4 regions of the Paenibacillus sp. EKM10P genome follow, and region 2 is predicted to be linked to each of the others. Evidence: riboswitches for the same ligand, from Rfam matches in the RefSeq annotation. Region 2 holds a riboswitch; each other region holds the start of a gene.
What was found. Region 2 has a riboswitch for cobalamin ahead of HFE01_RS11585 (ABC transporter substrate-binding protein). Riboswitches for the same ligand answer to the same signal wherever they lie in the genome.

Region 1: another riboswitch for cobalamin. It lies ahead of metE (5-methyltetrahydropteroyltriglutamate--homocysteine S-methyltransferase); the one in region 2 lies ahead of HFE01_RS11585 (ABC transporter substrate-binding protein).
Region 3: another riboswitch for cobalamin. It lies ahead of cobJ (precorrin-3B C(17)-methyltransferase); the one in region 2 lies ahead of HFE01_RS11585 (ABC transporter substrate-binding protein).
Region 4: another riboswitch for cobalamin. It lies ahead of HFE01_RS02280 (ABC transporter substrate-binding protein); the one in region 2 lies ahead of HFE01_RS11585 (ABC transporter substrate-binding protein).

The regions. Positions count from the first base shown of each region.
Region 1 is NZ_JAALET010000003.1:285,180-293,323, reverse strand. Features, by position in the region: gene HFE01_RS10720 (DUF4097 family beta strand repeat-containing protein) at 1-174, opposite strand, end outside; gene HFE01_RS10715 (DUF1700 domain-containing protein) at 179-730, opposite strand; gene HFE01_RS10710 (PadR family transcriptional regulator) at 723-1,052, opposite strand; gene HFE01_RS10705 (DUF6985 domain-containing protein) at 1,433-1,966, shown strand; gene metE (5-methyltetrahydropteroyltriglutamate--homocysteine S-methyltransferase) at 2,054-4,372, opposite strand; cobalamin riboswitch at 4,532-4,727, opposite strand; gene nrdG (anaerobic ribonucleoside-triphosphate reductase activating protein) at 4,917-5,414, opposite strand; gene HFE01_RS10690 (anaerobic ribonucleoside triphosphate reductase) at 5,411-7,360, opposite strand; gene HFE01_RS10685 (AbrB/MazE/SpoVT family DNA-binding domain-containing protein) at 7,653-8,123, opposite strand.
Region 2 is NZ_JAALET010000003.1:482,812-490,955, forward strand. Features, by position in the region: gene HFE01_RS11565 (ABC transporter ATP-binding protein) at 1-678, opposite strand, end outside; gene HFE01_RS11570 (ATP-binding cassette domain-containing protein) at 675-1,598, opposite strand; gene nikC (nickel transporter permease) at 1,598-2,413, opposite strand; gene nikB (nickel ABC transporter permease) at 2,428-3,357, opposite strand; gene HFE01_RS11585 (ABC transporter substrate-binding protein) at 3,373-4,956, opposite strand; cobalamin riboswitch at 5,173-5,377, opposite strand; gene HFE01_RS27600 (hypothetical protein) at 5,760-5,891, opposite strand; gene HFE01_RS11590 (nucleobase:cation symporter-2 family protein) at 6,144-7,451, opposite strand; gene HFE01_RS11595 (xanthine phosphoribosyltransferase) at 7,445-8,062, opposite strand.
Region 3 is NZ_JAALET010000003.1:256,096-264,239, reverse strand. Features, by position in the region: gene HFE01_RS10595 (spore germination protein) at 1-34, shown strand, start outside; gene HFE01_RS10590 (Ger(x)C family spore germination protein) at 34-1,251, shown strand; gene HFE01_RS10585 (hypothetical protein) at 1,244-1,468, shown strand; gene HFE01_RS10580 (GerAB/ArcD/ProY family transporter) at 1,512-2,666, shown strand; gene HFE01_RS10575 (uroporphyrinogen-III synthase) at 2,768-3,625, shown strand; gene HFE01_RS10570 (LOG family protein) at 3,825-4,379, shown strand; cobalamin riboswitch at 4,437-4,622, shown strand; gene cobJ (precorrin-3B C(17)-methyltransferase) at 4,932-6,728, shown strand; gene HFE01_RS10560 (sirohydrochlorin chelatase) at 6,823-7,902, shown strand; gene cobK (precorrin-6A reductase) at 7,899-8,144, shown strand, end outside.
Region 4 is NZ_JAALET010000001.1:509,978-518,121, reverse strand. Features, by position in the region: gene HFE01_RS02310 (cobyric acid synthase) at 1-208, opposite strand, end outside; gene cobS (adenosylcobinamide-GDP ribazoletransferase) at 247-1,116, opposite strand; gene cobU (bifunctional adenosylcobinamide kinase/adenosylcobinamide-phosphate guanylyltransferase) at 1,113-1,673, opposite strand; gene cobT (nicotinate-nucleotide--dimethylbenzimidazole phosphoribosyltransferase) at 1,670-2,740, opposite strand; gene HFE01_RS02290 (ABC transporter ATP-binding protein) at 2,781-3,617, opposite strand; gene HFE01_RS02285 (FecCD family ABC transporter permease) at 3,614-4,660, opposite strand; gene HFE01_RS02280 (ABC transporter substrate-binding protein) at 4,657-5,664, opposite strand; cobalamin riboswitch at 5,874-6,089, opposite strand; gene HFE01_RS02275 (histidine phosphatase family protein) at 6,185-6,937, opposite strand; gene cbiB (adenosylcobinamide-phosphate synthase CbiB) at 6,952-7,923, opposite strand; gene cobD (threonine-phosphate decarboxylase CobD) at 7,913-8,144, opposite strand, start outside.

The sequences.
Region 1 (8,144 bases), 200 kb from region 2:
ATCAGAACTGTCCACTTTCAGGTTTTGAAGCTGACCACGTGTGAATGTCCATTTTTTATTTATAGCTGTTGTTTCTTTCATTACTTGTTGATTCCATGGAGCACCGTAGACCACCATTCCGGCTACACCGATGACAATGCACAATCCAGCTGCAATAAACCACATTTTATTCATGTTGTTAGTAAGCTCCCCTCAGGGTAGTCTGATTCCATTTCCAGTATCGCACTGTGCCCTTTACCATAAGGAGTAGGAGATAACGTACCCCAGGCAGCAGCAATAGCCCCATACCTGTTAACGTGATGGAGAAGAAGAATTTGGTCGGGTAAAAGGTGCTGTTGAGCGCATAATCAGTGACGGCGAGTAGAGGGGCTGCAACGAAACTGACCGCCACTGCGGTTAATGAAGCCCATACCGCCCATAGGGTAGCTAGAATCGGGATGGAGATCAACAAGTTGAGAAACAGCAGCCCTAAGAAAGTAAAAAGATTGCGTGCGAAGCTTCCTTGGCGAAGTGGAGGGGAAGCGTTCCAGCCTACATTGGGAACATCCAATGCTTCTCGGGCAATATCCTCTGGGTTCCCCAACTCATGGGCAATTTCAGTTTCGCTTTTTCCATTGGCCAAGCCGTAGTCAAAATGCTGGCTCAAATCACTAAGCAACTCATGGCGTACCTCTGCAGGGAGAGGAGATAGGCGCTGCTCCACCTCTGTAAGAAACTGTTTTCTATTCATCAGGATCTCCTTCCTTCAGTAGGCTTGCGACATGATGGACAAAATCATTCCATTCCCGTGTAAGTAATCTTGTATAATGGCTGCCGGTATCGGTCAGCCGGTAATATTTACGGGGCGGGCCCTCGGTCGATTCCTGTAAATACGTCGTGCAGTATCCCTCGGATACCAGACGGCGAAGCAGTGGATATAGGGCTCCCTCTGCTACTTCGATATGACGGGAGACGGCTTGAGCCAATTCGTAGCCATAGCGGTCTCTACGTCCAATTAGAACTAGAACGCATAGTTCCAGTACCCCTTTTTTGAATTGGATGTTCACATTCACGAGCGATGCTCCCTTCCTGATGTAATCATAATTCATAGGTGTCGTTCGGAATAAGGGGAAGAAACGTGTGTTTGTGCATAATTTGTCACGGGTACTGATTATAAATCAGTAGTCAGGTATAATTTAACATCATGTACTGATTAATGCAAGGTACTAAATTTTTAATAATAAAATCTTCGGGTCAAAATGGGCTGGTTTTCTTTCTTGAAGGCTTACATGAATAGCGAATCTTGTAGAATAAAGTAGTTTCATTTGGAAATTCCTCGATTTCTGGCTGGAAACACCCATAGAATGTTACTTTAATTTCATTCATTAAAATGATAGATTGTAAAGTGTTCAATAGAGTTAAAGATTACCTATGATGAAGAGGTGGATAAAGGATGGACTGGAAACACTGGTATAGGGAATTGGAACAGGATGATGAGACTTGGGATGTGTCGGAGGAGGTTGTACTACGTGGTGTGGTACATCTTGATTTTTGCGGGCAGCCATCGGAGGTAGAAGCTGAATTTATCGTGGGAGCCGACTCTGAAGAACAGGCACAGACTATAGAAGAACCTACAGAGCTGCAAAAAAAGACATGGGAGACGTATATGGCATGTTCGTCAGCAATCCATCCTCAAGTATTGGAGTCCATATACCATCATTATGTAGACATCGTGGAAAAGTATCGGAAGGCATACAGCTCATGGGGAGAGGACCCTAATGAATATGCGCCTTATGTGGAGCGACCAGAGCAATTGCTGGATCGAATGCAGCTTATATCTATACTGATTTCCGACTCATCGGAAAAGGATGAACTATATTTGAATTTTAATTGTTCCTGGGATCGAGAGCATGGCTTAGGTATACATCTGAAGCAGCTAAAAATCGAGCACATTCAAGGTTTATATACATTATATGACTTGGAATAAAGAACTCCCTTCCGGTCTCTAATAGAAAGACCGAAAAGGGAATAGGATATGATGGATATAATAACGTGATTGGATACGATAAAAATATTAGTTGGATACAGACAGCACGGCTCGGGCTGCTTGAGCCGCCTGTACCATTTGCCGCAACGCGGCGACAGATTCCTCCTTGGTGCGGGTTTTCAGCCCACAGTCTGGATTAACCCAGAACAAATCTGCTGGCAGTACGCGCAAGGCACGCTGAATCATGCTTAGCATTTCTGATTCATCAGGAATGCGCGGGCTGTGGATATCGTACACGCCCAGACCGATGCCTTTGTCGTACACCTGATCCTCAAAGCTAACAATCAATTCACCATGACTACGAGAGGTTTCAATAGAAATCACGTCGGCATCCATGTCTGAAATGGACTGGATCATATCTTGGAATTCGGAATAGCACATGTGTGTATGGATTTGAGTCGCAGGTTCAACAGTGGCCGTGGTCACAAGGAAGGCTTGAACCGCCCAATCCAGATAGGCCTGCTGTTGTTCTTTTTTCAACGGGAGCCCTTCGCGAATTGCGGGTTCATCCACCTGAATCATGCTAATACCCGCTTGTTCGAGTGCCTCTACCTCTGCCCGTAATGCCAGAGCTAATTGCAAAGCAACTTGCCTGCGTGGAATATCATTACGTTCAAAGGACCAGTTCAAAATGGTCACAGGGCCTGTAAGCATTCCTTTAACTGGCTTGGAGGTTAACGATTGGGCAAATGCCGTCTCTTCTACAGTCATTGGTTGATCGAACGACACATCTCCGTAAATAATCGGCGGTTTAACACAGCGGGAGCCGTAAGATTGCACCCATCCGTTTTGTGTAAAAGCAAAGCCTTTTAGTTTTTCGCCAAAAAACTCAACCATGTCAGTCCGTTCAAATTCCCCATGTACAAGCACATCTATGCCAATGTCCTCTTGGATATCAATCCATTCCTTGATCTGCTGCTGGATGAATGTCCGATATTGCTCGGCAGACCATTCTCCTTTGCGATAGTGCAGACGGGCCTTGCGAACCTCAGCAGTTTGCGGGAAGCTGCCGATGGTCGTCGTAGGCAGTGGGGGTAACTTCAGCCTATTTTGCTGAATTATACGGCGCTCGGCGAAAGGAACGCTGCGTGATAGTGGCTCCTTTGCCAACAGGTCGGCCAAATCGGCAGCTGTCTGTACCCTTGCCGCTGAGCTGTTGAAGCGGGCTACCGCTTCCGCACTTTGCTCAAGCTTGGCAAGTGCGGATGGATCATGCTTACCAAGTGCAGCCGTCAAGACTGCGATTTCATCCAGCTTTTCATCGGCAAAGGCTAGGGCATGCACCAGCTCTCGGTCCAGCTTGTGCTCTGCTTCCAGACTGACCGGCACATGCAGCAGACTGCACGATGGCTGCACGATAAGCTGTTCTGCATTGATTTGTTCTGCTAACTGGCCCAACAGCGCAGCCACGGCATTCAGGTCGCTGCGCCATATATTGCGCCCATCAATGACACCAGCACCCAGCGTTTTCCCTTTGGGGAAGCCATGTCGCGATATATGCTGGACATTTTCGCCATCATCATAGACAAAATCAAGACCCAGTCCCTGGACCGGAAGTTCAGTCAGACGCTCATAATGATCTAGGCTACCAAAGTAGGTTTGCAGCATGATGTTTAAGGAGGGAGCAGCTTGGGTCAAAGCTTCATAGACCTCCTGAATAATCTCCAGATCCTCTGCCGGGAATGAGGTGGTCAGGACAGGTTCATCGATTTGGACCCATTGAACGCCTTCTGCTGCTAGCTCTGACAAGACTCGGGCGTATAAAGGCTGGAAGGTTCGTATAATAGAAGCGAGATCCTTACGATCATAGCCTTTGGATAAAACAACAAATGAATAGGGGCCGATGAGAACCGGTTTACCGTCAATGCCTAGCTCTTGCTTTGCTTCACGATAAGCGAGTAAGGGCTTATTTTCAGTGAGCACTGGAGCCGCATTTTCCAATTCGGGAACGATGTAGTGGTAATTGGTATTCATCCATTTGGTCATTTCGCTGGCGGTAGCTCCCTTCTGCCCACGTGCTATCCCGAAATACACAGACAGAGGAACCGGACCTGTAGGACGATAGTTGAACCGTTCGGGTACGAGACCGAACATCACAGATGTATCCAGCACATGATCGTAATAGGAAAAGTCTCCGACAGGAATGCGATCAATCCCTTTGTCACGTTGCTTGCTCAGATGCTCCAGCCGCAATCTTTTCATCTCACTATGCAGTTCACTTTCGTTAATACTACCCTGCCAGAAGCGCTCCAGTGCTTTCTTCCATTCCCGGTTCCCGCCGATTCGCGGATATCCCAGATTACTGCTAGTCAAACCGGACAATGTAGATCGTTCGTTAATGGACATGTAGGTTTTCCTCCTAAGTGGTAGCCAGTTTATTTTTACGTACCAAAAAAGGCATTCTGTCCCCAAGGCTAAAAATAAGTAGGGGAAAGAATGCCTCCGCGATTAAAATTCAAAAATACGGCGACTGCTCTTAACACCTCCCTATCTTCCGTAGGTACTGCGATGTTGTTAAAATAGGCAGGTCTCCTGACTTACGGATCATGACGTTCAGCATCCCTTCCCGGTCTGTGGACCAGTGGGTGTATGAGCAGCTGAACATTCCCCGTTTACAGTGGCGGGACCGTCCCGGATTTGCACCGGCTTCCCTTTTAAGTCTGATCTGAATAGAACAGACACCTATTTCCAAACTATGCGATTAAGGTATGACGAATAATTATGCACTCGTATACTTGTTCACCATCATAAGTGAAACTCACAGGATGTGCAATAGAAACAGTAATAGAAACTGGAGTGGAATCTGTTAGTTATATGCAAAAAAGACAAGCCCGACCTATCGTGGGGGACTTGTCTTTGGTATAGCATCTTGCTAAGTAGAACATCGCCTTTAAGCTAATGAAACGGTGTAACCTGCTTGAGTACTGGCTTTCACATCTACCAGGCGCTGATTACGGCTGCCCCGAAAGGGGAGGGTCAGATCTTTTTGCTGTTCAACAAAACGGCCATCTACAATCACGTCACACAATTGCGCCAGCTCCTGTCGCTCCTGATCCATGAGCAGATCTTCGTAGATAAAGCCTGTGTAGGCCCAGACGGTTCGGTCGGGACAAGCCGCGCGGAAGTTACGTACAAATTGCGAGCATTCTGCTGCTGAGAAAAAAGGATCTCCCCCGCAGAGAGTCAATCCGTCCAACAGCGGATTATCCATGATATCACGGATGACCTCCTGTTGACGCTCGGGCGTGAATGGCTCCCCTGCGCGAAAGTTCCACGAAGCTGGATTAAAGCAGCCGGGACAGGCATGGCGACAACCGCTAATGAATACGACGGTGCGCAGGCCGTATCCTTCATTCAGAGATTCCGGAATATAGCCGCACAAATTCACTTATGCTTCACCCGGTCGCGAACTTCGGCTTGCTTGGCAGCATTAAAACGAACGGTATAATCACCTGTCAGATATCCGGTTACCCGACGTAAACGCTGAAAGTGCGTGTGTTCCTCATCCGTGCCGCATTGAGGACAGCTTGTCCCGATAATTCCTTCATAGCCGCATTCCGTACAACGATCCACCGGATGGTTGATGGAGAAGTAGCCAATGTTCTGATGCAGCGCGTATTGAACAATTTTAAGAAACGCCTCCGGGTTATTCCGCGCATTACCGTCCAGCTCAATGTATGAAATTGCACCCGCATTACATAGATTATGGAACGGAGCCTCCAAGCTGATTTTACGAGCAGCCGGGAGCTTGTAATACACCGGAATATGAAAGGAATTCGTGTAATATTCCCGGTCATTGACCTCAGGAATAACTCCGAAGTCACGTTGGTCCAGCAATGTGAACTTGCCAGACAATCCTTCGGCAGGTGTCGCGAACAATGTAATATTTAGATTGTGGTGTTCACTCATTCGATCACAATACACGCGCATGGAGGTGATGATTCGCTGTGCTTCACGGTATACAAAATCATCCTCTCCGTGGTGTTTTCCGTATAATGCTTTCATACACTCAGCCAGCCCGATAAATCCGATCGAAAGCGTACCGTGCTTTAGGACGCTTCCCACCTTCTCATCAGGTGCCAGTTCTTTTCCGCCTTCCCATACCCCTTCGCGCATCATAAAGTCCGAGGCTTTGGCTGGCTGGCTGGTCTGGATATGATAGCGATGGATTAGACCGTCCACTGCAATTCGCATAACCTCTTCCAGTCTCGCGTCAAAGCGGTCACGGTCAGGTGTCAGACGCTTGCCTGTGCAAATACCATATTCAATCCCGAGCCGTACCAGATTAATAGTATTAAATGAGAGATTACCCTTGCCGCTCTGGCGGTTTCTGCCGAAACGGTCAGAAATGGTACGGGTACGGCAGCCCATCGTGGCAATGATGGTATCCGGGTCATCTGCGCGGTAATAAGGCAGATTGAAGGTAGCATCCACATTCACAAAGTTGGGATACATCCGCTTGCTGGAGCATTCTACCGCTTTTAAGAACAAATCGTAGTTGACATCGCCTTCTGCCTGGTTGACTCCTTTTTTACATTGGAAAATATGTTGTGGGAAAATAGGAGTTTCCCCGCTGCCCAGTCCACGAATCGTGGCTTCCAGCAACGATTGCGAAACAAGCCGACCTTCAGCAGACGTACACATCCCGTAATTCAGTGAAGTGAATGGAATTTGCCCCCCTGCCCGACTGCTCATCGTGTTCAGGTTATGAATGAGCGATTCCGCCGCCTGCCGGGTTTCTGTCTCTGTCTCTTCGCGTGCGAATGAGTATGAACGAGGGCAGACCTCTTGCAAGTGAGTATTGGCTAAATGCAGCTCGTCGTCAGACCAACGGGAGTCTAGCTCTTCCTCGAACAGCCGGAGTCCTTTGCGCAGATGCTTGCGGAAGGAACGAGCAACGTATGGAGCAAGATCCCAATCTATTTTATTGGCAGAGACACCACCAAATTGGCTATTTTGTTGAGACTGGAATATGATGGCGACCAGTGCCATAGCAGACATAATTGTTTGTGGTGTGCGTACAGAGCCATTGCCTGTATTGAAACCGTCTTGTAGCAAACGACCAAATGGAATAAAGATACAATTTGTAGTTCCGAGCGCATATTGGTCCAAATCGTGAACATATACATACCCATGGTCAATCGCGTCTGTTAATTCAGGCGGAAGTACACGCAGGCGCGCATACCATTTGGCATATTCCGAGCCAAGCTTGCTCATTTTGCCGCTGAACGATTCTCCATTTAAATTTGCATTCTCCCGCAGCATGTCCAGATCTTGTGCCCCAATGACTCGCTCACCGATGTCGTATAATTGATGTTCCTCCAGCACCTTCATCGTAAAACCCTCCATATAGTAAAAAATATATATTTTTCACAAAAACAACATATTGATGATATCTAGTGATAACCAATTGTTTCGATCTATATATTGTATATACGTAGACATTGAGAGTATGTGACTATTGTCACATTGATAGAGGCGGGAAGCAGGAAAAGGCCAGGTATAGAATAAGGGACACATCCACAGATATGCACCTTACTCTATACCTGGCCATTGTAGTTACAGTGAAATAAGTAGGTTTTCGAGTACATCGTATATGATATTGGGAAAAAAATTTTTAGAAGGTTTAGAGCAGCTTTTTCAGTTGGGACACACGGCCTTGGGAAATATCGAGCATTTCTGCATACACTTTTTGTGGCAGGTTCGGATGTTCCTGAATCAGCTTGCGGAGCTTTTTTACCATTTCACCTTGTTGCACTCTGGAATGCTTGGGCTGCCAGGTAGTGTTGGCTTGGTTCGATTTGGTATGTTCTTGAGCCTGGATGGCATCGTTGCTTGTGGCATGTACATGTTCATCGTTCTTTAATAACTGGATGCAATCAGCGCAAATAAAGCTGTCCCGAAAATAAGTTAAATGATCCACTGCGCCGCAAAATTTGCAGGAGACACCCGTGTATTTCCTTAATACAAATCCTTCTTCATCTACGAAGAATTCAAGCGAATCACCGATATTGATATCCATAGTGGTGCGCATTTCCTTAGGGAGTACAATTCGCCCCAGCTGATCCAGAGGCCGTGTCATTCCGGTATTTTTCATCAGCGCTTCCTCCTTCAATGA
Region 2 (8,144 bases):
GACGGCAACACGATCACAGAACGTACGGGTGGATTGAAGATCATGGGTGATGAAAAGATAGGACAACTGACGTTCGAGCTGCATTCTTTTGAGCATGTTCAGCACGGAGGACTGGGTTGTCGTATCCAGATTGGCGACGGATTCATCGAACAGGATGATTTCTGGTTCAACGGCCAACGCCCGAGCAATGCACACCCGCTGTTTTTGTCCACCGCTTAGCTGCGCAGGGTATTTTTTCAGACTGTCAGCCTCCAACCCTACCGATTCCAGTAAGGAAAGGCAGATATCCAGTGCCCTTACTTTTCGCTCAGGAAAATAGTTCCGGATCGGCTCCATCAGAATATCTCGAATGGTCATACGGGGATGCAGTGAGGAGGCCGAGTCCTGCGTGACTAACTGAATTCGTTTGTACAGATGAATATCTTTCATCCTTCCGGTATGTATGGGCTGCTGATTCAGCCAGATTTCCCCCGAGGTCAACGACTCTAGCCCCAGGATACACTGTGCCAGCGTGCTTTTGCCACTTCCGCTTTCTCCAACCAGTCCAAGGCATTCTCCCTGTCGTAATTCCAAGCTCACTTTCTTTATAGCCTGCTCACTGTGTTTCGTATTGAACCAGCCTTTTCTCCGTCTGCGGACAGGATAAGCTTTGGTGACGTTCTTCAATTCCAATATCACGGTTGCATCCTCCCTTCCGGGGTCATCTCCAATACTCGATCTGCTACGCGACTCATACCCTGACGATCATGTGAAATTAACAAAATAGTGAGCTCGAAATCCTCTCTCAACTGTAAAAGCAATGACAGAACCTTGTCGCGGTTGATCACATCCAGCGCTGTAGTGGGCTCGTCGGCAATAAAGAGGCGCGGGCCGGAGCTTAACATTGCAGCCAGCAGCACCCTTTGGCACATACCTCCGCTTAGTTCAAAAGGATATGATGACAGAATATACTCAGGATCGGCAAAACCGACCTTGCGGAGCAGAGAACACAAATAAGCTTCCTGCCCTGGAGTAGTGCGGCCTCCAGCCAGCTCCGTGGCACGGTTCAGCATCTGTCGCATCCGTGACATTACGCCCTGTCGTCGATGGGTCTGCTGTGATGCAGTGTGGGACGGGGCAAGATCAGCCTGGCCCTGCTCCTTCTGGGCGTGCATTTGGCGCCGCCTGTGCAGTCTAAGCGTATCCGTCAGCTGGGCGCGGACGGTACGGATCGGGTTCAGCCCGCTCAGCGATTGTTGAATGAGCAGGGCAATATCCTCACGGCGCAGTCTTTGCCAGCGCTGTTCATGGAACGGGATAATGTCTTCCCCGTTATAGTAGATGCACCCTTGCGTAACACCAACATCTGGGTCCAGCATACCCGCGATTGCGTGTGCGGTCAGGCTCTTGCCACATCCACTTGGTCCAGTCAGAGCCACAATTTCCCCTGGGTAGACGGAAAAGTTCACATCTCGCAGTAGCGGATTGCTCCCGTTCCCGCTTCCGCTTGCTCCTGCACCTGTACGACTAATCTCCAAATGTTCCACGTGTAACAACGGTTTTTGTACGTAAGCTCGCTCTATCGTATCCTTCCACCCTATGACTGGTCGTTTTCCCACTATTTCGCCGCCCCCTTTTCTGAAAAATGATCACCCAGAAGCTGGCAGGCAAGCACAAACAGCATAATCGCCAAACCCGGAAAGATCATAACATGCGGAGCCACCTGAAAATACGAGGTTGCATCATGCAGCATCACGCCCCACTCTGGCTTGGGCGGCTGTACACCCAGTCCAAGAAAGGAGAGTCCAGCGATCATTAACACCACGTGTCCGATATCCCATACCGCATATACCAATAATTGCGGCCATACTTGTGGCAATACATAACGCCTTAGTATGCGCATGTGTGAATTGCCGGACAAACGGGCATACCGTACATAGTCCTCCTGGCAGGCTTTTTGAACCAAACTGCGGATATAGCGGACATAGCCCGCCCACCGTACCGCAATAATCGCTAAGGTCATGTTGACGAAACCCGGCCCCAAAATACCCACAATCGCCACCGTTAAAATAATATCGGGAAAAGCCAGTACGCCGTCGATTCCCCGCATAATCAGCTGATCCACACGTCCTCGCACATAACCAATGAGCAAGCCTGTGGGCAGACTAATACACAGCGTAGCTACCGTAATCGCACAAGCGATTAATACGCTTGTCCGAATTCCATAAATGAGCCGTGACAGCACATCCCGACCCAGATGATCCGTACCGAAAGGATATTTACGGCTGGGTGGTGCCAAACGGTTCAGAAGGTCCACATGCAGAGGATCATGCGGAGCGGCCCAGGGAGCCAGCAACCCAAGCAGCACGATCAGGCCAAATAGTGCGCCCCCTGCCAGCAAGCTTCCTCTAAAGGAAAGCCGTATCTTTTTCATTTTCAGCTTCCCCCTTAACGCAAACGCAGCCTTGGATCTATCACCGTCTGGACCACATCCACCAAACACTGAACACCTACAATTAAAAACGCGGCAAACATAACATATCCCTGAATCACCGGGTAATCCCGCTGCGTAATTGCATCTATAAAATACTTTCCTAACCCTGGCCATGAAAAAATGGTTTCTACGATGACGTTACCTGCCAGCATAAATGATAGATTCGTACCTAATAGCGTGATCATAGGCAGAACGGCATGTTTAAATATCTCAAAAAAGAGAATATGCATACGTGAAAAACCGCGAGCTCTCGCTGCCTTCACAAAATTCCGGTCACTCAGCTCCAGCATCTGAGCACGCAATACACGGGCTTGCACCGTTCCCAATCCTGCACCAAGCGTCAGCGCTGGGAGTACTAAATGTGTCCAGTCCTCCCTTCCCATGGATGGGAGCCAGCCCAAGCGAACGGAAAATAGATAGATCAGCAGAAACCCAAGCCAAAAAGAAGGAATTGACGATCCCAGCAAAGCGAACAGCCTGCCCAGACGATCTAGTGGACCGCTGACTTTTAGCGAGGCAGCCAGTCCCATCCCAAGCGTAAGCACCGTCATGACGGCAAAGCCCGCCAAAGCTAGCTCCACCGTAGCGGGCAGTCTGCTCCATAGTTCGTTTAGCACTGACTCCTTGGACACATACGAGGTTCCCCAATGTCCTGTGAACACATCCCTCAGCCAGTTCACATATTGAATATGAAGCGGCTCATTCAAGCCCAGTTCGTTTCGCAGCGCGGTTAGCGCCTCCCCAGAAGCAGGAACATTATGCGCGGTGAGCAAAATGAGAGCAGGGTCACCAGGAGCCAGCCTCATCAGTACAAAAGTCAGCGTAGATACAACGAATACAATGATGGGCAGCTGCGCCACACGTTCCAATATAAAACGAATCATAGGATACGTTGCTCGTTATTCCGCAATATCAGATTGCGCTGTAATGTAGTAATACTCGATCGGATGAGGTGTAAAGCCCTTTACTCCTTTTTTCGCACCAAACACATTGTCAGGGTGCACAATGAACGACTGCGGTAAATCTGTATTGATGATATCCAGCGCTTGCAGTGTTACCGCATTACGCTGTGCGGTATCCTTCGCCAACTTCAGGCTGTGAAGAATATTCTCCAGCGGTTTGGAAGCATAACGGCTTACATTGGCTTCACTTGTAGAGGAGTAGAACATGTCCATAAAATACTGCGGCTCCCCTGTATGGGCCGTGAGCATGCTGTACATAGCAAAATCCCAATCGTTTTTGGTCAACGCCTCATCGATATTTTCCACCTTGCGAATCTTGACCTGGATTCCCTCATTTAGCAATTGGCTCTGAATCACCTCAGCCATGACGGACAGCTCCGGACGCTGTGGGAAGGTCAGCAGCGTAACCTCGAATGGCTTGCCCTGCTTGGTCCACGTACCTTGGGCATCCTTCTGCCAGCCATCCTTCGTCAACAACTGCTCCGCCGTTCCGTCCAATGCTTTACGCTCAGTCTTACCGAAGGGAAGAATGCCCGGAAACGGGCTGCTTGCTTCCGTACCAAATCCCCTCATGACGGCGCTCACAATGGATGCGCGCGGAATCAGACTGTCCACCACCTTACGGTTGGTTGCATCCTTGAACACAGGTGATTCCATGTTGTACACAATCATATGGGTGCGCAAGGATGGAGCCGACAGCACTTGTAGCTTGTCGTTCTTTTTTAATACCTCTGCGTTATCTACCGGAATATCCGTGGCTACATCCACCTCACCAGATTGCAACGCCATCAGGCGCGAATTACCGTCCGTAATGAATTTCATCGTCGCTTCGGCCAAGCGCGCCTTTTCGCCCCAGTATCCGTCATAACGCTCGACGACCAAGGATTGATCCTTGTTGAAGGCTTTGATTTTAAAAGCACCTGTCATTGCAGGGTAGCTCTGCTCATCTTTCATGGATGCCACATCCATCACGATCGTTGACGGATCAGCCAGATTGGATGCCAGCGCTGCATTCGGCTGGTTTGTCGTAATTTTCAGCGTCAGCGGACCAGTTACATCAATGGACTTCACATCCAGTAAATCCTTCGCCAGATGGCTTTTTTCGATTGAGCGCAGCAAAGATGCTTTTACACTTACTGCATCCATGCTCTTTCCATTATGAAACGTGACCTTATCCTGCACGCTGAACGACCACACATTAGGACTATCATGTTTCCACTCCTTGGCTAGCCAAGCCACAGGCTCCAGCTTTTCATTCAAACGAATGAGTGTCTCACCGGCACCGGAACGCATCACATCCCAGCTATTGTCTCCATGCGGATCGACGCCGGATGGTTTCCACGTATACGCCATCACTAGCTTTTTATCTGCTTGAGTCTGTTGTGCAGACGTGTTCTCACCCTTGCCCGAGCTATCCTCCGTCTTTGTGGCTGCGCCACATCCCGAAAGAGTCATAACTGCCATCAGCAGCAGCAATCCTGTACATATGAACCATGAACGCCTATTACGATTGCCTATCATCCCACATTTCCCCCTCTATCTTGTAAAATCGTATAAACCTAACGCAAAACGCGAAAAAGCATTCCCAACCACTTGATCAGCAGTCAGAAATGCTTTCATTATAAAATGTCAAAACTCACCTCAAAGCCAGCTCCAAAAACATAGAAGGGATCAGATCGGTTTCAGACATTCCGTATGCAGCACGCCTAACCACCTCCCCAGCATCCCGTGGGTCTGACAGTGATGTCAAAACAGGCAGGTCTCCTGACTCCAAGCGTATCTTTCAGGCCTTCCCGGTTCCTCACAGTTCCAGTGGCTTGTTCTGAAAGCTCCAGCATTACCCTGCTGATGCCTGTATACAGTGGCGGGTCCGTGTCGGAATCTACCGAACTTCCCTTTTAAGTGAACACGCTCAACAACTATCTACATCGTCTCTACGAAACTTCGTATATAGAGTTGTCCGGCTCACACCTGTTTTCTTTCTTTATTCCTTTTTATTACGATTTAGGATTATCTTATTTTGTTGCTACTGGCTTGTCAACAAATGTTGCGTAATAATTTAAATTTGAATAATATAGTGTGAATCAAGACCAAGGCTATTCATTGCTTGCGCGCAATTGAAGGTATGTCTTAACGTTGCGTGCACGCAATTCACGTGTTAAAATTAGGTATAGAGATAACCACCGTATCCGTATACTAAAAAGAGCCTTCGCCGCTCCAACGGCAAAGACTCTTAGGACTTGAAAGGCTGTGGATCACCACCACGGCGCGCTGCATAACTGAATGTTAATGCGAACGAAACCCACCGTTAGGGGCCAACCTAATTACGCGGTGGGTTTTCGCTTGTTCCGAAATTTCCGACGCAGCCAGCGATAAAGTTTACGAATACTAAACACCAGGCTTAGTAACGTAACCATCCAACGCAGCACATCATAGCACGACACAAGGTTGACCATCGGCTTCACCCCCTTTCGGGAAGCTGCGCCGTGATCCGAAAACATCCACCACTATCCAAAGTCCTTAAGGTAGATTATACCATGCCTCTTCCTACCACTCGAAAATCCAAACCCCGATCTTCATACAGAAAGAGGGTATTATCAATAATTTCATGCTGCTTAATAAATAACTAGTTCTGGATAACCCCATGCGAAACAGCCGGAAAAGAGGCAACGCCCTCTCTCCGGCTGTTTTTGTTTATTTCCTATTCATCAAACCTTCTGTGGAACTTCTGAGACATTAACGCCTTTGACCGATTCACCCTGTTTTCTTGCCAAAACAATGTTCAAGACAATTGCCGTAATCGAGCCAGATACGATGCCGTTTTGCAGCAGCATTTTGGCAAAGCTCGGCAGTTGGTCGAACATTTGCGGCAGAACAGCTGAGCCTAGGCCCACGGCAATACTACATGCTGCAATCAGCAGATTGCTTTCTTTCCGCAGATCCACTTCTGACAAAATAGACATGCCTGATGCAGCAACCGAGCCAAACATGACGATCATCGCCCCGCCCAGCACAGCGTTAGGAATCACTGTCGTCAAGGCAGCCAGCTTAGGCAGCAAACCGAGGACGACCATGATGCCGCCCGCAGCAAAAATAACGTTACGGGATTTGACGCGAGTCAGCGAGATTAAACCCACATTTTGGGAGAAGGCCGTGTAAGGGAACGCATTAAAAATACCGCCCAACATAATTGCAAGTCCTTCCGAACGAAGTCCATTGACGATTTGCTTTTGCTCCACTTTCTGATCAATCGCTTTACCTACTGCTAGATAAACCCCTGTAGACTCGACCATGCTCACAATATTGACGATAATCATCGTACATACTGCCATAATGCTAAACTCCGGCTTACCAAAATAAAACGGCTGCGCAATACTCACCCACGAAGCATCCGCTACGGGAGCAAAATGCACCATTCCCATCGCATAGGCGACTACAGTACCTGCGAACAGACCAATAAGAACGGAAATCGAGCGTAAAAAGCCCTTGGCTACTCGATTGACAAGCAGAATAACCAGTAGTGTAACCAGCGCCAGCAGCAAATTACGCGGCTGTCCAAAATCCGCGCTGCCCTGACCACCCGCTACATTGTTCATCGCCACCGGAATAAGGGATAGACCGATAATCGTAACGACCGAGCCGGTAACCACTGTTGGGAAAAAGCGTAACAGTTTGCCATACAACGGTGCCGCAAGCACCACAAATATACCGGACAAAATGATGGCACCGTACGCTGTCGCCAGATTTGATGTCGAAGCAATTGCGATAATGGGTCCTACTGCCGTAAACGTACAGCCCAAAATGACAGGCAGTCTACTTCCGAAAAAACGTGTGCCCATAATCTGTAATAATGTAGCAATCCCGCAAGTGAATAGATCAGCAGCCACTAGATAAGCCATCTGGGCTGGCGTCAGGTGCAGCGCTCCCCCTACAATTAGAGGGACAGCAATGGCTCCGGCGTACATCGCCATGACATGCTGGAAACCCAGCGCAAATAATTTTTGTTTACTTAACATCCCACATTCTCCTTAACGGGAGGAATTACCGTGCCAGCTTCCTCTATAAAATGGACTTCGCCCGGTGCCATGGAAGCGATACGCGCTAGAGAACGTACGGCAATACCTCTTTGCTCCAACAGTCCACGGCCTTCCTGAAAGCTCTTTTCAATTACGCAGCCAACTCCGGCCAGCTCTGCTCCTGCTTCCTTCACAATATCGGTAAGTCCGACCAAAGCTGCACCAGTTGCCAAAAAATCATCCACGATCAGCACATGGTCGCTGGCATCGAGATATTTTTGGGAAATGCTCACCTGATAGGTTTCCTGCCGAGTGAACGAGTGAACCTCTGCGAAGTATACCTGTTCATTCAGCGTGATCGCCTTCTTTTTCTTCGCATAAATGAACGGTACTCCCAAAGCAATAGCAGTGGCCATAGCAAATTGAATACCACTAGCTTCAATAGTAAGCACCTTGGTAATTGGAGCACTGCCGAACAGACGTGCGAACTCCTTACCAATCTCCAATGCTAATGCTGTATCCACCTGATGGTTCAAAAATGAATCTACCTTTAACACCGTATCGGATAAAATTTGTCCCTCTTGACGAATACGTTCTTCCAAAGCTTTCATTATGCGAATATCGCTCCTCTGTACTTAAAATAGAATAAAACCTGCAAAAACCAAAAAAGGACAAGCTCCCTTGAGTCGTTTC
Region 3 (8,144 bases), 230 kb from region 2:
GAACGGATCGCCTAAAACCGAGGAGGGATGGTGATGAAGCCCACATCAAATACACAGCAAATACGTAAAGCAGCTGTACTTTGTTGTCTACTGCTTTGTTCTATTCTTTTGGGAGGATGTTGGGATCGCCGTGAAGTGAATGATGTGGCCTTTGTGATGGGTACCGGACTGGATAAGGAAGGCGATCAATACCGGGTAACGATGCAAATTGCTCTGCCCGGACAGCTCGGATCTTCGGGCAGCACAGGAGGAGGGGGGGGTACCAGTGGTACGAAGTCCTACTACCTGGAGTCCAAAACAGGTCCAAGCTTCCGGGGAGCAAGTACTGAGGAACAGCGAGAGGTTTCGCGAACACTGAATTATTCTCATCGACGGGTGCTGCTGCTCGGGGAGACGCTAGCCCGAGAAGGAATTAGCAAAATGATGGATGTCATTGCACGTATTCCGCAGAACCGCCTGTCTTCCCTTGTTGTTATTACAAAGGGGTCAGCGATGGAAATGCTTCAGGCAGATGCTCCGATTGAGCAATATCCAGCGGAAATGGTGCGTGAGCTCAACTTTTCCTATATGAAAAAACCTCGTTCCGTTAAGCTGCTGATGAATTCCGTCCTGCTGGAAGGCATTGACCCGATAGTTCCAGTAATGTCTCTGGTGAAGAATGGGCCTGATAGTCTTAAAGACAAGAAGACAAATATTCAGGTTGATGGACTGGCTGTCTTTCGCCAAGACAGATTAACAGGGATTATTGATAACCACCTCAGTCGGTTTCTGCTGTTGGGTATGGAGCAAGCCAAAGAAACAGAAATTTTTATCCCCCCTCCCAAAGGTAGAGGCTATATATCTGTGCATCTCATCGAAAATAAAGTTCATATCGAGCCTTTTATTCGGGGGGACGAAATTCGAATGACGGTTCATATGAACTGCAATGGGAATGTGAAGGAAAATGAGACGAGCTTCGATATTTCCAGGGAGGAGAATTTGAAGTGGTTGGAGCAGCAAACGGTCGAGGAAATTAAGAGGGAGCTGGGAGAGGCTGTTCATGTGATTCAGCAAAAGTATCATTCAGACGTGCTTGGCCTGGGCCGGGCTATTATTACGAATCACCCGGATGAGTGGAAACGGATTAAACCTCAGTGGGAGCAATTGTATCCCAAGGTGGAGGTCACCATAGATCCGGTCGTGCATATTGAGAATATCGGGGCGGTCACCAAGCCATTCGGGGTCAAAAAGGAGCAAATCCAGAATGAATAAAGTTTTTCTATTACCTTTATTGCTGGCTATGATCTTCATGTATCTGATTGACCGTAAACGTATTAGCAATGCACCTGCCGTCAATCGCTGGGTCTCCCGCGTATTGTATGTCATTAGCATTGGCATCTGGATTTATGGCACATCGACGAAGAGCACTGTTTATGTGGCTACTTGGCTGACCCGCTTTATTGACATGTGGCTCCCCCCTACGTTGTAAATCGTGTAATGGATGCCTGCGGGCAAAAGGAGGATGTACCTGCATGAAACAGTTCACAACCAGACAAATTGTGCTGTTTAGTGTATTGATGGAGGTCGGTATTACCCTTATACATGCTCCGGCGCAGGCAGCAGATCACGCGAATCAGCATGCCTACTGGACCTGTATAATTGCAGCCATTGTGCTCTGCTTGCCGATCTGGGCGATGTTGAAACTCAAACGCCGTTTCCCTGATCAGGATCTGATGGAGGCGATGGTAAGCTCTCACCCTGTGCTGGGACGTATGCTGCTTGCAGTCTATTTCATTTTATTCCTGATCATTTTTGCGCGGGATTTGAGGATTATTACCGATCTGGTGGAGGTGGTTCTTTTGCCGCTGACTCCGATTGTGGTCGTATCTCTTATTGTGCTATTGACTATGGCATTTATGGTTAAAGGGGGGATAAGTACCCTTGTCAATATGACCGAGATTTTTGTGCCATTGTTGATTGTGACACTGTTGACTATGCCGCTTTTTTTTGGAGGTAATATGGATTTTTCGATGCTGAGACCCTATTTACATCCGGAGGTAGATGGAGTGATCAAGGGGAGCTGGCGCATGCTCGGATATATGGCCGATATCATGATCGTTCCCTTTGTGATTTCTGGGAAGAGCTATAATGGACGTAGTGCGTGGTTGGGGCATTTACTCGGAACCGCTATTATAATCATGCTGGTGTTGCTGTCGGAGTTGGTGATTGGAGTTCCTATCTTGTCACGACTGTTTTATCCATCGTATGAACTGGTGCGTCAGTTGCAACTAACGGACTTCCTGGATCGGTTCGACTTGTTCGTGGCAGCACTGACCGTACCAGCCTTTCTTACGAAGATTGGAATTGATCTGTACGTTACCAGTTTGGCGGTAAAGCGCATGTTTGCCCATGTCTGGGGGAGTCTGATGGTTTGGCCCTTAGGTTTGTTAGGTTATGTCTGTTCGTTTATGCTGTTCTCCAACATCGTACAAATTTATGATTTCAGCCGGGAATGGACTGCGGTGATGGTCATCTTTTTTGTATTCATGCCCTTCTTGCTGTGGATGTTGCTCCGACCCAAATTTAAAGGGAGAGGTGATGATAATTCATCATCTGGCAGGGAGAGGGATAGAAGTGATCAGAAAGAAGGCCAGCAGGAAAGCGAAACAGGACACGCCCACTTATAAGATTACTGTATTTATCGAAAAAGTAATTCTTATTTGTCTTTTGCCTTTCTGATTGTATACTTGGTAGAAAGAAATACGACATCTACAAGGGAGGCAACAGCATGGCACAACGCATGGCAGGTAAGAGAGTCGCTCTTGCCGGTCCCCGTAAAGCAGAAGAAATGGCGTTGCTAGTTATGAAGATGGGGGGCGAGCCAGTAGAACGCCCGGCCCAGGGGACTGTTTTTCTGGATGATATCGAGCTGCGCAACGCTGTTGTATCGTGGGTGAAGAACCCTCCGGACTGGTACATCTTCACGACAGGTATGGGACTGGATGCTCTGTTCGATATGGCAGAGGATATGGGCGTGGCCGAGCAGATTATAGAGTTGCTGCAATCCTCCAACATTGCAGCACGGGGCTACAAGACGGTCAATGGACTCAAAAAGCGTGGCTTTACGCCAGCAGTACGGGACGAGGACGGAAGTTTGATCGGATTGACACGGGCTTTTGCCCCATATGATCTGAAGGGGAAGGAAGTACTGTTGCAACTGCATGGAGACCCGGCCCCCCGGTTGGTAGAGTGGCTGGATGAGCAAGGCGTAGTGACCCGCCAAGTACTTCCTTATAAGCATATCCCACCTGAAGAAGCAAAATTGCAGGCGCTACTAGATGATGTTATAAACCGTACGATTGATGCCGTTACGTTCACGAGTGGTCCACAAATTCGATTTTTGGCCCAATATGCCAGAAAGCAAAATCGAATGGAGGATTTACTGGAAGCTTTTCGTGAAGATGTCATTGCTGTATCGGTAGGCAAGGTGACTGCACAATCCATTTTGGAAGAAGGGATTGAACGAGTCGTATTTCCAACTGAAGAGCGCATGGGTGCGATGATGGTAGAACTGGGCAAATATTTCGAACATAGCGATTCGGTGCATGGCTGTGGTCTGAAGAGCGTGAACGGTCATTTGAAATGAGCTAGAACTGATAAATGCAGTAAGCTAAAAATGAACTTATATTTACTAATACAGAGTAAAATAGAGATAAGGGCCTACGAGGTCTTTATCTTTTTTTGTTGGACATGCATCGCAAAGTTTTTTGTTATAGCGAAAATATTTATCTAATATAATGAATAAGTTTCGATGCATGATATTGAGGACAGGAGCTGAGACATTTATGAATTCTATTTGTGTATTTGCAGGGTCCAGACCTGGACATTCATCGGTATATGTTGAGGCGGCAGGCAAGCTGGGTGAAGCTATGGCTCGCCAGCATATCCGTTTAATTTATGGTGGCTCCAGCAGAGGGCTGATGGGTAAGGTGGCGGATGGACTGTTGGCGGGTGACGGTCAGGTCACCGGCATTATGCCCACCCTGTTATTCGATGCAGAGATCATTCATCGGGGAGTTACCGAGTTTATTGAGGTAGCAAGCATGCATGAACGTAAAGCGGCGATGAGCGAGATGGCCGATGCGTTTATAGCCCTTCCGGGAGGCTTGGGAACCTTTGAGGAGCTGTTCGAGGTATTGTGCTGGGCGCAAATCGGTATACATCGCAAGCCCATTGGGCTGCTGAATGTGAATGGATATTTTGACCCGTTGGTAGAAATGGTACGTCATAGCGTGCAGGAAGGGTTTACCGGAGCTGATCATCCAGCGCTACTGAGTATATCTGCGGACCCGGATGAACTGCTGCATATGTTGAAAAATAAAGCAGAGAACTTGAAATAAAGCTTTTTTCGTGCTTGCACAACTGATTGAGGCAAGGTTATGATAAGACCCATAATCAAATAGCGGACAGACAAGGTGCCTTTGCGGTTGAGCAAAGGGTAACAGGGAATCGGGTGCAAGTCCCGAGCGGTCCCGCCACTGTAAGGAAGAGGGTTCTTTTAAATGGTCACTCGTACAAAACGGGGAAGACGAGAGAATCCGTTGATGCCAAGCCAGGAGACCTACCTTGATCTGTATGCACCGTTAACCTTCGCGGAGAGGATGGGTGTACGAAATCAGGAAATCAGGCACACGTTGCTTTTTCCATGTTGGTTACAGGTTTGCGTGGATATGAACGTTCAGCAGCGTTTGAAGCGTAAACAAAACAGATGGAAAACAACGGCAGATAGGAGGAAGACAAGAACTGTCTTCTTACGCTGTTTCGTCTGGTAAGAGAGATACGTACATAGGAACCCCATCCGGGCAGGATGGGGGTTTTTTGAGTTAAAGGATGCCACAAATTATTGAAATAGATAGTATAGCTGCCCTGAAAAGGATGATAGGAGGAGCACGATGAGCCCATTAGGAAAATTGCTGGTGATTGGATTTGGACCAGGAGATATGGAACATATCACAAAACGGGCGTTGGATGCGCTGGCCGAAAGTGAGGTCATTATCGGCTACAATACCTACGTTGATTTGATCCGTCCGTTGTTGAACGGACAGGAGATTGTACGCACAGGGATGACAGAAGAAGTGAGCCGTGCGCAGGAGGCGGTTCGCCAAGCAGAGATGGGTAAGAAGGTAGCCGTCATTTCCAGTGGAGATGCTGGGGTCTATGGCATGGCAGGGCTGGTGTACGAAGTGCTGATGCAAAAAGGCTGGCGTCGCGAGGACGGGGTTGAGGTAGAAGTTGTGCCGGGGATCTCGGCTATTCAATCCTGTGCTTCGTTGTTGGGAGCGCCGGTTATGCATGATGCTTGCACAATCAGTCTGAGTGATCATCTGACCCCGTGGGAAACGATCGTGAAGCGTGTAGAAGCTGCGGCTTCGGCTGATTTTGTGATTGCCTTATACAACCCGCGCAGTGGTCGACGTACCCGCCAGATTGTGGAGACGCAGTCCATTTTGCTCCGTTACCGTGATCCGCAAACTCCAGTTGGACTGGTGAAGAGTGCTTATCGTGAACGTCAGCAGGTTATTGTAACGACGCTGGAAGATATGCTGAACCATGATATCGGGATGCTGACGACCGTAATCATCGGCAATTCCTCGACGACAGTGTATGACGGGTTAATCGTGACTCCGCGCGGCTATCAGCGTAAATACACGCTGGACGCGACCGAGCAAGTGCTCAAACCGCATCAGCGGCTTCGCACGGAAGCGGAGCCGTGGTCGCTGGGCGCGCAAGAGGATCGCGCACTGGATACACCGCAGGGAGGTGGAGCTCTGACTGCGTCTCCCGAGCCTTCCGCGAGCAGCGCTGCGGTTGCCACGCAAGCACGCCCGCAGGCGATGGCTACCGTGCAGGCTGCGCCCGCGAAGCCAACCGGAGCGGCTCCAGCATCGCTGGCAGCAGAGGCACTAAGCCGCCTAGCTGTCGGCGGCAAGCTGCCGGGCGAAGCCAATGCTCGCTGGAGCGGGCAAGCGCCTACCGCCCAGAGCGCCGTCGGAACGGCAACGGTGGCTACGACTGGGAAGGCGTCAGGCGGCTTTGGCAAGCCTGCACTGTTTGAGGTGGGGGTTTCCCCTGGCGTGGGAAACAAGAAGTTCACTGCTCGGCAGATGGCACTGCTTGCCGAGGTAGCGGGTGATGATGGCGAGCTGGAATACACGCCAGATCATCAGATCGTGCTGCGCGTGCCGTGCGCAGACCCCGAGGAACTGGTCGGACGGCTTCGGGATGAACGATTCATTGTCATGCCGATCGGCGATGTGTTTAAGGTGAAGGCCTGCGACTTCTGCAATATGGAGAAAGATGATGCGGTGCCTGTGGCTGAGCATCTACAGGTTGTACTTGGCGGATTACAGGCACCCAAGGAAACGAGTATTGCTTTGAATGGATGCGGCATGGCTTGCTATGGAGCGGTGCTGGAGGATATCGGCATCGTCTATCGCAAGGGAGGATACGATCTGTTTCTCGGCGGCAAAAAATTTGGCCGTAATGCTCATGCCGCTCAGCCCGTAGCGGAAGGGATTCCGGGTGATCAGATTACGGATATCGTGGAGAACATTATTGCTGAATATAAGGAAAAAGGGCATCCGAACGAGCGTTTTCATAAATTCTTTAAACGTGTAGGCATCGTTGCGGGTTTCCGACATGAAGATGCACCAGCAACAGTAGAAGTGAACGCGGTTTGTGGTGATTAAGTGGGTTGGTAGGCTTGATGAACAGGATACAAGCATATATATAAAATAGGGCGTCATGTAGGCTATCCCTATCAATGAGGAGGAAAACACAGCAGTGGATGCAATATTGTTGGTTGGACATGGAAGTCGGGACCCAGAGGGTAATCAGGAACTACTGGAATTTGCGCAAGCGGTGGCAGATCGGGCGCCAGGTACGTGTGTAGAAACCTGTTTTCTGGAGTTGGCACGCCCAAGTATTGCCGAAGGAGTACAGGCGTGTGTGGACAAAGGGGCGACGCGTGTCGTTTTTATTCCGATTATTTTGTTCGCAGCAGTGCATGCCAAAATTGATATTCCGAAGGCAATCGACCGGGCAAAGGCAAAATACCCGCAGGTGGAATTTGTATACGGACGTCCGATTGGCGTTCACGAAAAAATCGTTAGCATACTGCTTAACCGCTTGAAAGAGGCCCGCCCTGTTGCAGTTCCAGCAGGGATGAATAGCGCTGTAGAGGCATCTGCCCAGGTATCTGACGAAGAAACAGCGGTACTTGTATTAGGACGCGGAAGTAGCGATCCTGATGCGAACAGTGACTTTTTCAAAATCACTCGTATGCTGTGGGAGAAGCTTTCTTATACGTGGGTAGAAAGCAGCTTTATCGGTGTGACGCAGCCTTCTTTTCCCGATGGCCTAGAGCGTTGTGTACGATTGGGGGCCAAAAAGATTATCGTGCTTCCGTATTTTCTATTCACGGGTGTGCTGATTAAGCGCATTGGAGAAATGACTCAGGAATTCGCCGAGGCTCACCCTGCATTACAAGTGGAAATGGGCGGATATTTTGGCTTCCATCCTCAATTAGTTGAGCTGGTGCTGGAGCGAGCTAACGAAGGCTTGTTCGGCAAGGTTACGGCTAATTGCGATAACTGCCAGTTCCGTCTGGAAGCGCAGGAGCATCACCATCATCACCACGACCATGATCACGACCATGACCATGACCACGATCACCATCACGACCATGATCATGACCATCATCACCATCATGCACATGAGCATGATCACCATCACGAGCACCATACACACAGCCACGCTCACGATCATGCGCATGTCCATGCTCACAGCCATAATGACCATGATCACGATCATTCACATGCGCCGTCTGTAGTGAACGTAACCGGGCAGGTGAATGGCTCATGATTTTTATGCTATGCGGAACGAGCGATGCAAGGGAATTGGCGCTGCAAATCCGTGACACCGGCTTTAACGTATTAACTTCGGTCGTAACCGAAAGCGCGGCGGCCAGCTTGTCCGAAGCAGGGCTGGACGTACGTACAGGCCGAATGACAGCCAATGAAATGGGTGCAATGATTCGGGAGAAGGGGATACAGGCCGTTGTTGATGCCAGTCATCCTTTTGCAGAAGAAGCACATGCGAATGCG
Region 4 (8,144 bases), on a different contig from region 2:
CCTGTGCACGTCCAATTTCCTTGCCGTCCTTGGTAACATAAGAGTTTAATGCCATATTTTGTGACTTAAACGGTGCGGGACGGTAGCCGTCCTGCAGAAAGATCCGGCACAGCGCGGTCGTCACCACGCTTTTGCCCACATCCGACGCTGTTCCTTGAAGCATTAAGATAGCTGCCGGGTTCGTGCGGGACGGTTCGAAAGTTGACAATTGCCTCTTCCCCTTTAACGAATTCATTTCAAATTTGATCACAACCCGTACAAAATGACAATAAACAGCAACAAAACAGTCTCCAGCAATTCGTTCAAAGCTCCGTATATATCTCCCGTAAGTCCCCCAAGACGGCGATTAATACGGTTTGCTGTAAAGGTTCCAACTCCGTAAGCCAAGAGCGGAAGCAACGCAAAGCCTATCCAGATTGAAAGGCTTTCAGAATACGAAAGGAGCGTCTGTAAGTGTGTCCCTGCTAACGACAGGTTTCCTGATCCCTCTGTTGCTGTAGCTGGTCCTGCAAGTATATACTGGCCTGCGGCAGCACCTAGAGTCACGACTACAGCCCAAAATACGGCCAGTCTGGTACGTCCACCACTCATATCAGCAAAACGCGCAGCCAGTCCATCATCGTTACGGGCTTTAGGCCAGCGCTTCATTGCATGTACCATAAACCAGCGGCTCCAAACCATCGGAAGCAACAACAAGCCAGACACATTTTGTTCAACCAGCACGGTATACAGCAAAGCAGCCTTGAGCATGAGTAGCAGCACACAAGCAATAACCCCCATTGCTCCTACACGGCTATCTTTCATAATCTCCAGCATCCGTTCACGGGACCGGTAGCTGAATAAGGCATCCGCAGCATCCATCCACCCGTCCAGATGCAGTCCGCCCGTCAACCAGACCCAGACTGCAAGGGTAAGAATCGCACACGGCAGCGGTGGCAGCACCATAGCCGTAAGCGCCGCAATGCCCCAGACGATAATACCAATAATCACTCCAACCAGCGGATAATAGCTTGCACTGCGTTTCAGCAGCTCCGGGGAAAAATCCAGCTCCGCCTTGACCGGTAGACGGGTTAAAAATTGAAAAGCCGCAGCAACAGCCTGACGTTCGCGGCTCATAGCTTATATTCCAACTGTTTAAGTTCTACGGGAATGCCCGCCGTCACTAAAAAAACTTCGTCACAAACACGGGCTATCCGCTGATTCATAATCCCGCTCAAATCCCGGTACAGCCTTCCAAGCGGATATTCTGGTACAATACCGTCACCGACCTCGTTGGTTACGATGACGAGCGATCCCGGATACTGCTCCACAGCTGCCGCCAGTTCATCCATGGCGGCTCTGGCCGCAGCTTCGCCGTCCTCACCTGCGGCCAGCAGCACGTTCGACAGCCACAGGGTCAGGCAGTCGACCAGCACCATAGGCGCAGGCTGCGACGCTTGATCGTCGCCAAGCCGCCGCAGCAGCTCCGGCAGCGCCTGCGCTTCCTCCAGCGTCTGCCAGTCATACCCGGCAGAATCGCGCTGGAGCCGATGAAGAGCGATGCGCTCCTTCATCTCCACGTCATAGGCTTGGGCCGTTGCAATATAGCAGGCGCGCGGAGCGCGCGCCATGCATAATCGCTCGGCAAAGCCGCTTTTTCCGCTGCGTGCCCCGCCGGTCACGAGCGCCTTCATCGCTGCGCGGCTCCCTGACCGTCCGATACGCCTGCATCGGCAAAGGTCGCCATTTCGCGCATAATGCGGCACGCCGCATCAATCAGGTGCAAGCTCAGCGCACCGCCCGTGCCCTCACCGAGCCGCATGTCCAGATGGAGCATGGGCTCCAGCTTAAGCTGGCGGAGCACCGCCGCGTGTCCACGCTCGTCCGAGGCGTGCGAAGCAAGCATGTACGCCGCGCTCGCAGGCGCAAGCGCGCGTGCAGCAAGGGCTGCCGCGCCGGAAATAAAGCCGTCCAGCACCACTGGACAGCGATGCGCGGCTGCGCCGAGGATGACGCCTGCCAGAGCGGCAATCTCCAGACCGCCGACCTTGGTCAGCACGTCCAGTGCGTCATTGGCATCCGGCTGATTCACATCCAATGCGCGGCAGACAACGGCTATTTTATGGGTAAGCCCCGCCACATCTACCCCTGTTCCCCGGCCCACGATCACTTCCGGATCAAGTCCGGTGAGCGCACATACAACCGCAGCGCTGGCTGTCGTATTCCCGATGCCCAGCTCTCCGGTAACAAATAGACGTGTGCCACCTTTAACCGCTTCTGCTACGGCTTCAGCTCCGGCCAAAACCGCTTGTTCCGCTTCCGTACGCAGCATGGCTGGCCCTTTAGCCATATTCGAAGTGCCCATACGCACCTTACGATTCACCAAATCCGGGTGAGCAACGTCCGCATTCACGCCAACATCTATTACCTGGACATCAGCGCCTGCATGACGTGCCAGCACATTAATTGCTGCGCCGCCTGACAGCATGTTATACAGCATTTGCTGCGTAACCTCAGCTGGAAAGGCGCTAACTCCCTCTTCACACACCCCATGATCCGCAGCCATGACCATCACCGTTTTATGATCAAATTCAGGCTTGTCCACGCCAGTAATTCCTGCTAGCTGGATGGCCAAACTCTCCAGTTTTCCAAGACTTCCAGGTGGCTTTGTTAATTGGTCCAAATGTGCTGACGCTGCCGAAGCCGCCACTCCATCCGGCTGGGCTATGCTATCGATCAGCTGACGCAGCTTGTCGTTCATACCTTCCACTCCCTGCTCTTTTTAGTATGTTCCCAATCTCCTATTGGTCTGCTGTAGACGCAGAGCTTCTGCGCAGCAAGAGTTGCGGTACGCCGCTATCGGGATGCGGAAGCATCGCAGGCTCCACACCATATACACGCCGAATCCGGTCCTCTGTTAGCAAATCCGATGAACTACCCAATCCTTCAACCATTCCATCCTTAAGTACAAGCAAACTATCGCAAAATTGTGCCGCCAAATTAAGATCATGCAGGACAGCAATGATCGTCACGCCCGTTTCTTGGCGCCATTCTGCCAGCAATTCCATAAATTCAAGCTGATAGCGCAAATCCAAATAGGTCGTGGGTTCATCCAGCAGCAATATTTGTGGCTCCTGCGCCATCACTTTCGCCAAAGCTACACGCTGTCGCTGTCCCCCACTCAAGCGATCCAATGTTCTGTCAGCTAGTGAAGTTAGACTCAATCGCGCTAGGACCCGATCCGTAATCGCCTCCACATCAACTCCCTTTTCCCTGCCTAGCCAGTCCTGATGAGGGAACCGTCCCATTTCTATAACTTCCCTGACCGTGTATCTTACTGGAGGAATCCCCTCCTGTTGGAGTACAGCTACAAGTCGGGAAAGCTCTTTTCTGCTGTAGCTATCGATCTTTTTACCATAGATATGAACACTTCCAGAGGTCGGCTGGTCTACACCAGAAAGCAGATGCAGCAACGTGGATTTACCACTCCCATTCGGACCAATGATCCCCCACCAAGCTCCTTCGTCTACGTTCCAGCTAACATTCTTTAGCACATGGAAATCCCCATAAGCACGGCTCAGGCCCGCTACCTCTAATGCTCGAGCACGCACCTTTAGTAATTCACTTGGTTCGGTCACAGCAGATCCCCCCTGCGCAGCTTCTTGTTCCGGTACAGGAGATATGCGAAGAACGGTGCTCCCACAAAGGCTGTCATCACGCCCAAAGGAATTTCCGTCGGGGCTAACAGCGTACGAGCTGCCGTATCTGCCCAAGCCATAAAAATAGCTCCACCCAGTGCAGACAACGGAACGATCATCCGGTAATCAGGACCTGTCACCAGACGAATGATATGTGGTACAACGAGTCCGACAAAGCCAATGACTCCGCATACTGAGACAGCGGCAGCTGTCAGCAAGGTAGATATGATCAGGACAGATAGCTTCGTCGCATCTACATGAACCCCCATATGAGCCGCTTGACGTTCACCCAAAGCCAGAATATTCAGCACCCGTGCCCGGTTCCATAGAAACACCAACCCAACGATCACGTAAGGTAAAAGAATTCCCGTATATGACCAACCTCGCAGACTAAGACTTCCCAACGTCCAGTACAATATTTCATTGACTGTTTCCTTCGACATGGCTGTCAGAAAAGAAACAATGGCTCCCCCAAAAAATTGCATCACCACACCTGATAAAATGAGGCTTTGGGTCGGAATTTTCCCACCTTCACGCGCCAACGTCAACACCATCCACAGCGTCAGCATGCCGGTTATAAATGCGACTAGCGGAAGGGTCCATATACCCACAAATGAAAATTGAAGCCCCCAATAAATCAGCACTGCCGCTCCTACCGAAGCTCCCGAAGACACTCCCAGTGTATACGGATCAGCCAAAGGATTACGCAGCACACCCTGAAATCCGGCTCCCGCCAGCGCCAGCGCTGCTCCAACCAACATTCCCAGTAACACCCGTGGCAGTCTCACCTTCAAAATAATCTGCTCTGCAGATGTATTCCAATCCGGTGTAAACGTATCACCTAACCACGGTAGGTGGTTGATCAAAATACCTGTGATCTGGCTGACCGGAAGACTGACCGAGCTGATGCCAAGACAGAGCAGCAGCGTCAGCAGCAGCAAGACAAGACCAGTCCCCCCAAAACCGATCAGTCTACGGTTCATTTGAAAATTTCAGGGTACACGCCCTTGGCTACTTCCTTGAGTCCTTCTGTTACGCGTGGACCTGGACGGCTAATCAAATTATCATCCACGGCAAATACACGATTGTTACGAACAGCCGATATTTGATCCCATCCACTACGAGCTTTTATGATATCGCCGAGGGACTGGCCTGTTTTGTCATCCTTCACACTTTTGCTGTATAAAATCACGTCAGGGTTGGCAGCTATAATATTTTCCTCACTGATTTGGTACCAGCCCTTCTGCGTGGCACCCACGTTTTCGCCGCCCGCCAATGTGATCAGTTCGTCCATAAACTCGCCTTTACCCACTGTCCAGCCTGGTGAAAATTCGACGTATACCCGTAGCTTCTGCCCTTTGCCGATATTTTTAACTCCTTCTTTCACTTCCGCTACATCTGCTCTCATCTTGTCGGTCACCGCTCTCGCTTCTTTCTGATGATCGGTGATTTTCCCATACAATTCGATGTTAGCTATGACATCTTCAACGGTCTTCGGTTCCGTTTTAAAAATCATAATTCCCATGTCACGCAGCTTAGTCGTAGCCTGTTCACTAAGTGAAATTCCTGCAAAAACGACATCAGGGTTCGCAGCAATGATCGCCTCTTCGTTCGGTTTCATAATACCGCCCACTTTAGGCTTTTTCGTAGCTGCCTCCGGGTAATCAGAGTAGTCGGATACACCAACAATTTCCTTATCCAATCCGATAGCGAACAACGCCTCGGTTTCTGCCGGGGAGACGGAAACGATCTTGTCCGGTGCCTTTTTAAATGTAAATTCCTGTCCTGTTGCATCCTTAACCGTTAGCGGGTAAACCGTTTTGCCCGGAGGCTCTTGTGCGGTCACGGTCTGTCCCGGCTGCTGTGAAGAAGCTTGGCCCTCTTTATTTTCTACATTTTTTCCATTCGCGCCACATGCACTCAGCACAACTGCCAATATCAGCGCCAATAGACCTGTTGTCCATACCTTTATTTTTTTGCCTGCCATGATTTGCACCCCTTCATACAAAAATCGTTAAGAGCGTTACTTGAACATCATCCGATATTTTCCTCATTCCAGCCTTCTTTTCCTATCAAAAACCCCCGCATCCTCATATCAGGATACAGGGGTCACGTTAGCACAGATCGTGCGCAGGCGGGCAGCTTCTTTCCGCATGGACAGTCACTGCGAACACGTCATCCTTTCCTCGAAGGATTATGGTGACAGGCGGACGGGCAGGTATCCTGACTTATGGAAGAGGCATGCCCTGATATTCTTTCACATGCTTGGCGGCACATGTAACAGGGCTAATGAGCATGTTTCCATTTACAGTGGCGGGACCGCGTCGGACTCACACCGACTTCCCTTTTAACAGCGCAATGAAGAAAAGCAAGTTCCCTCACACGGCGCCGACCTCGTCTGCTGGATATTTGATGTAGTGTAGTCAAGCCGTTCTTTTACTTGATGATTATAGGTTAAAAAGAGTTAGCTTACAACCCAAACAGCTGCTTGATTCGCCACAACTACCCTAGTGAAAAAGCAATTTTGCTATACAATTGTGCAGTCCTGCCAGCCTTAACTGAAGCCTAATCGCTTCTCCCGGTTTTGGATTCAGACTCCAAAAATCATGACCTGGTATCAGCATACAAACCAATTGGCGAATTACTCCACCATGCGTGACAACCAAAACAGAGGGCGGTGCAGCATTCGACTCTATTGGCTGAACCTTCAAAGCAATGCGCCACGCAAACAGAGAGTCAAGGAATTCACGCAGACGATTCACAAAATGGACCCAAGACTCTCCTCCAGGCGGGGTGATTCGTTGCGGCTCATCAATCCAAGCGCGATACAACGCCACATCCTTAAGCATGTCATACGTTTTTCCATCCCACTCGCCAAAGTGAAGTTCTCGCAGACGTGGTTCCATCATGGGAGGCATAGCAGATAGGGAACGTTCAGTCGTCAATGCTGACTCCGGCAAAATGATCTGCAAGGTCTGGCGACATCGCATCAAGTCACTGCAATAGATTTGAGCAAAGGACTGGCCCTGCAATTTTTCCCGCAAAGGCTTTAATTCCTGCTCTGCTCCAGACAGCAAACTCAAATCGGCATGTCCCAGATATCGACGTTCCTTATTCCATGAGGTTGTGCCATGACGAACTAGCACGAGCTCCATGTCCCACTGCAGATCTTCTTTAGCATCATTCGGCTCACTATCCTGTTGTGGGTTCGGACTTAGTGCACATTCTCGCACTCTTTTCCCTTCTGTATTTTGTTTCAAAATAATGTCACTCCTCACCGCATCCATCCCAAGGCAAAACACCCCGCAGCTCCCAACAAACACAACCCTACAAACATAGTGGATACGGCGAACATCAGCCGGATGGTATGCCGGATATCCTTCGACTCCAGTGGTCGTATCTCTTCGCCCATATATGCCCGAAAGGAGCGTACGCCGTGATACACGTTGTAGCCACCGAGACGAATCCCCAAGGCACCTGCCACTGCTGATTCGGGGAAGCCGCTGTTCGGGCTTGGGTGCAGACGGGCATCCCGCTTGACTGTGCGCCAGCTTCTTGCAGCATCCAGCCGATACAACCACGCCGCTATCACAAGCATAACTGCTGTCAGGCGAGCCGGAATGTAGTTAGCTACATCGTCCAGACGTGCCGAGGCCCAGCCTAAATGCAGGTACTTTTCATTTTTGTAGCCAACCATTGAGTCGAGCGTATTTACGGCACGATATGCCAGTGCCAAGGGGGCTCCCCCGATCAGGGCATAAAAAAGCGGGGAAATAATGGCGTCCACGATATTTTCAGCGACTGTTTCGACGGTACCGCGTACAATTTCAGGCTCGTCAAGCTGCTGCGTATCCCTCCCGACAATCATGCCTAGCTCCCGACGTGCCACAGTCAGGTCATTCGCCTGCAACGCTCGGTATACGGCCATCCCTGCGTCCTTTAGTCCTTTGGAAGCAATTGTGGTTGCAACCAGAACAATTTCTACGACGACAGACAACCATGGGTGAATCCAGGCAAGCACACACAATAGCCCCCAAGCAAGCCCAAAGGAGCCTCCTGCCACAATGAGTGGAAGCAGTATACCCGCACGTTTCAATCCCCGGTCACTGCGGACCTTACGACGAATCGCTTTTTCCAATGCTGAAATGGCATGTCCCATCCCGATGACTGGATGTGGCAACCATCTCGGATCGCCGATTAGCCTGTCCAGCAAATAGGCTGCCATGATAACCAAGCTAACGATCACGCCGCTCCTCCTCCAACACTTCACTGAGTGCAGACAGCAGCATATTATTGGCTTCGGCGTCCTTGACTGCAATTCGAAAATGGCTCGCCGACAGCCCCGGATACATGGCACAGCTACGTATAAGAATCCCACGTTGTCCAAGCGCCTGCTGAATAGCCGATGAACTCCACGTTCCCGGCGCCCTTGCTAGCACGTAATTGGCTTCGCCGGGAACGACACCG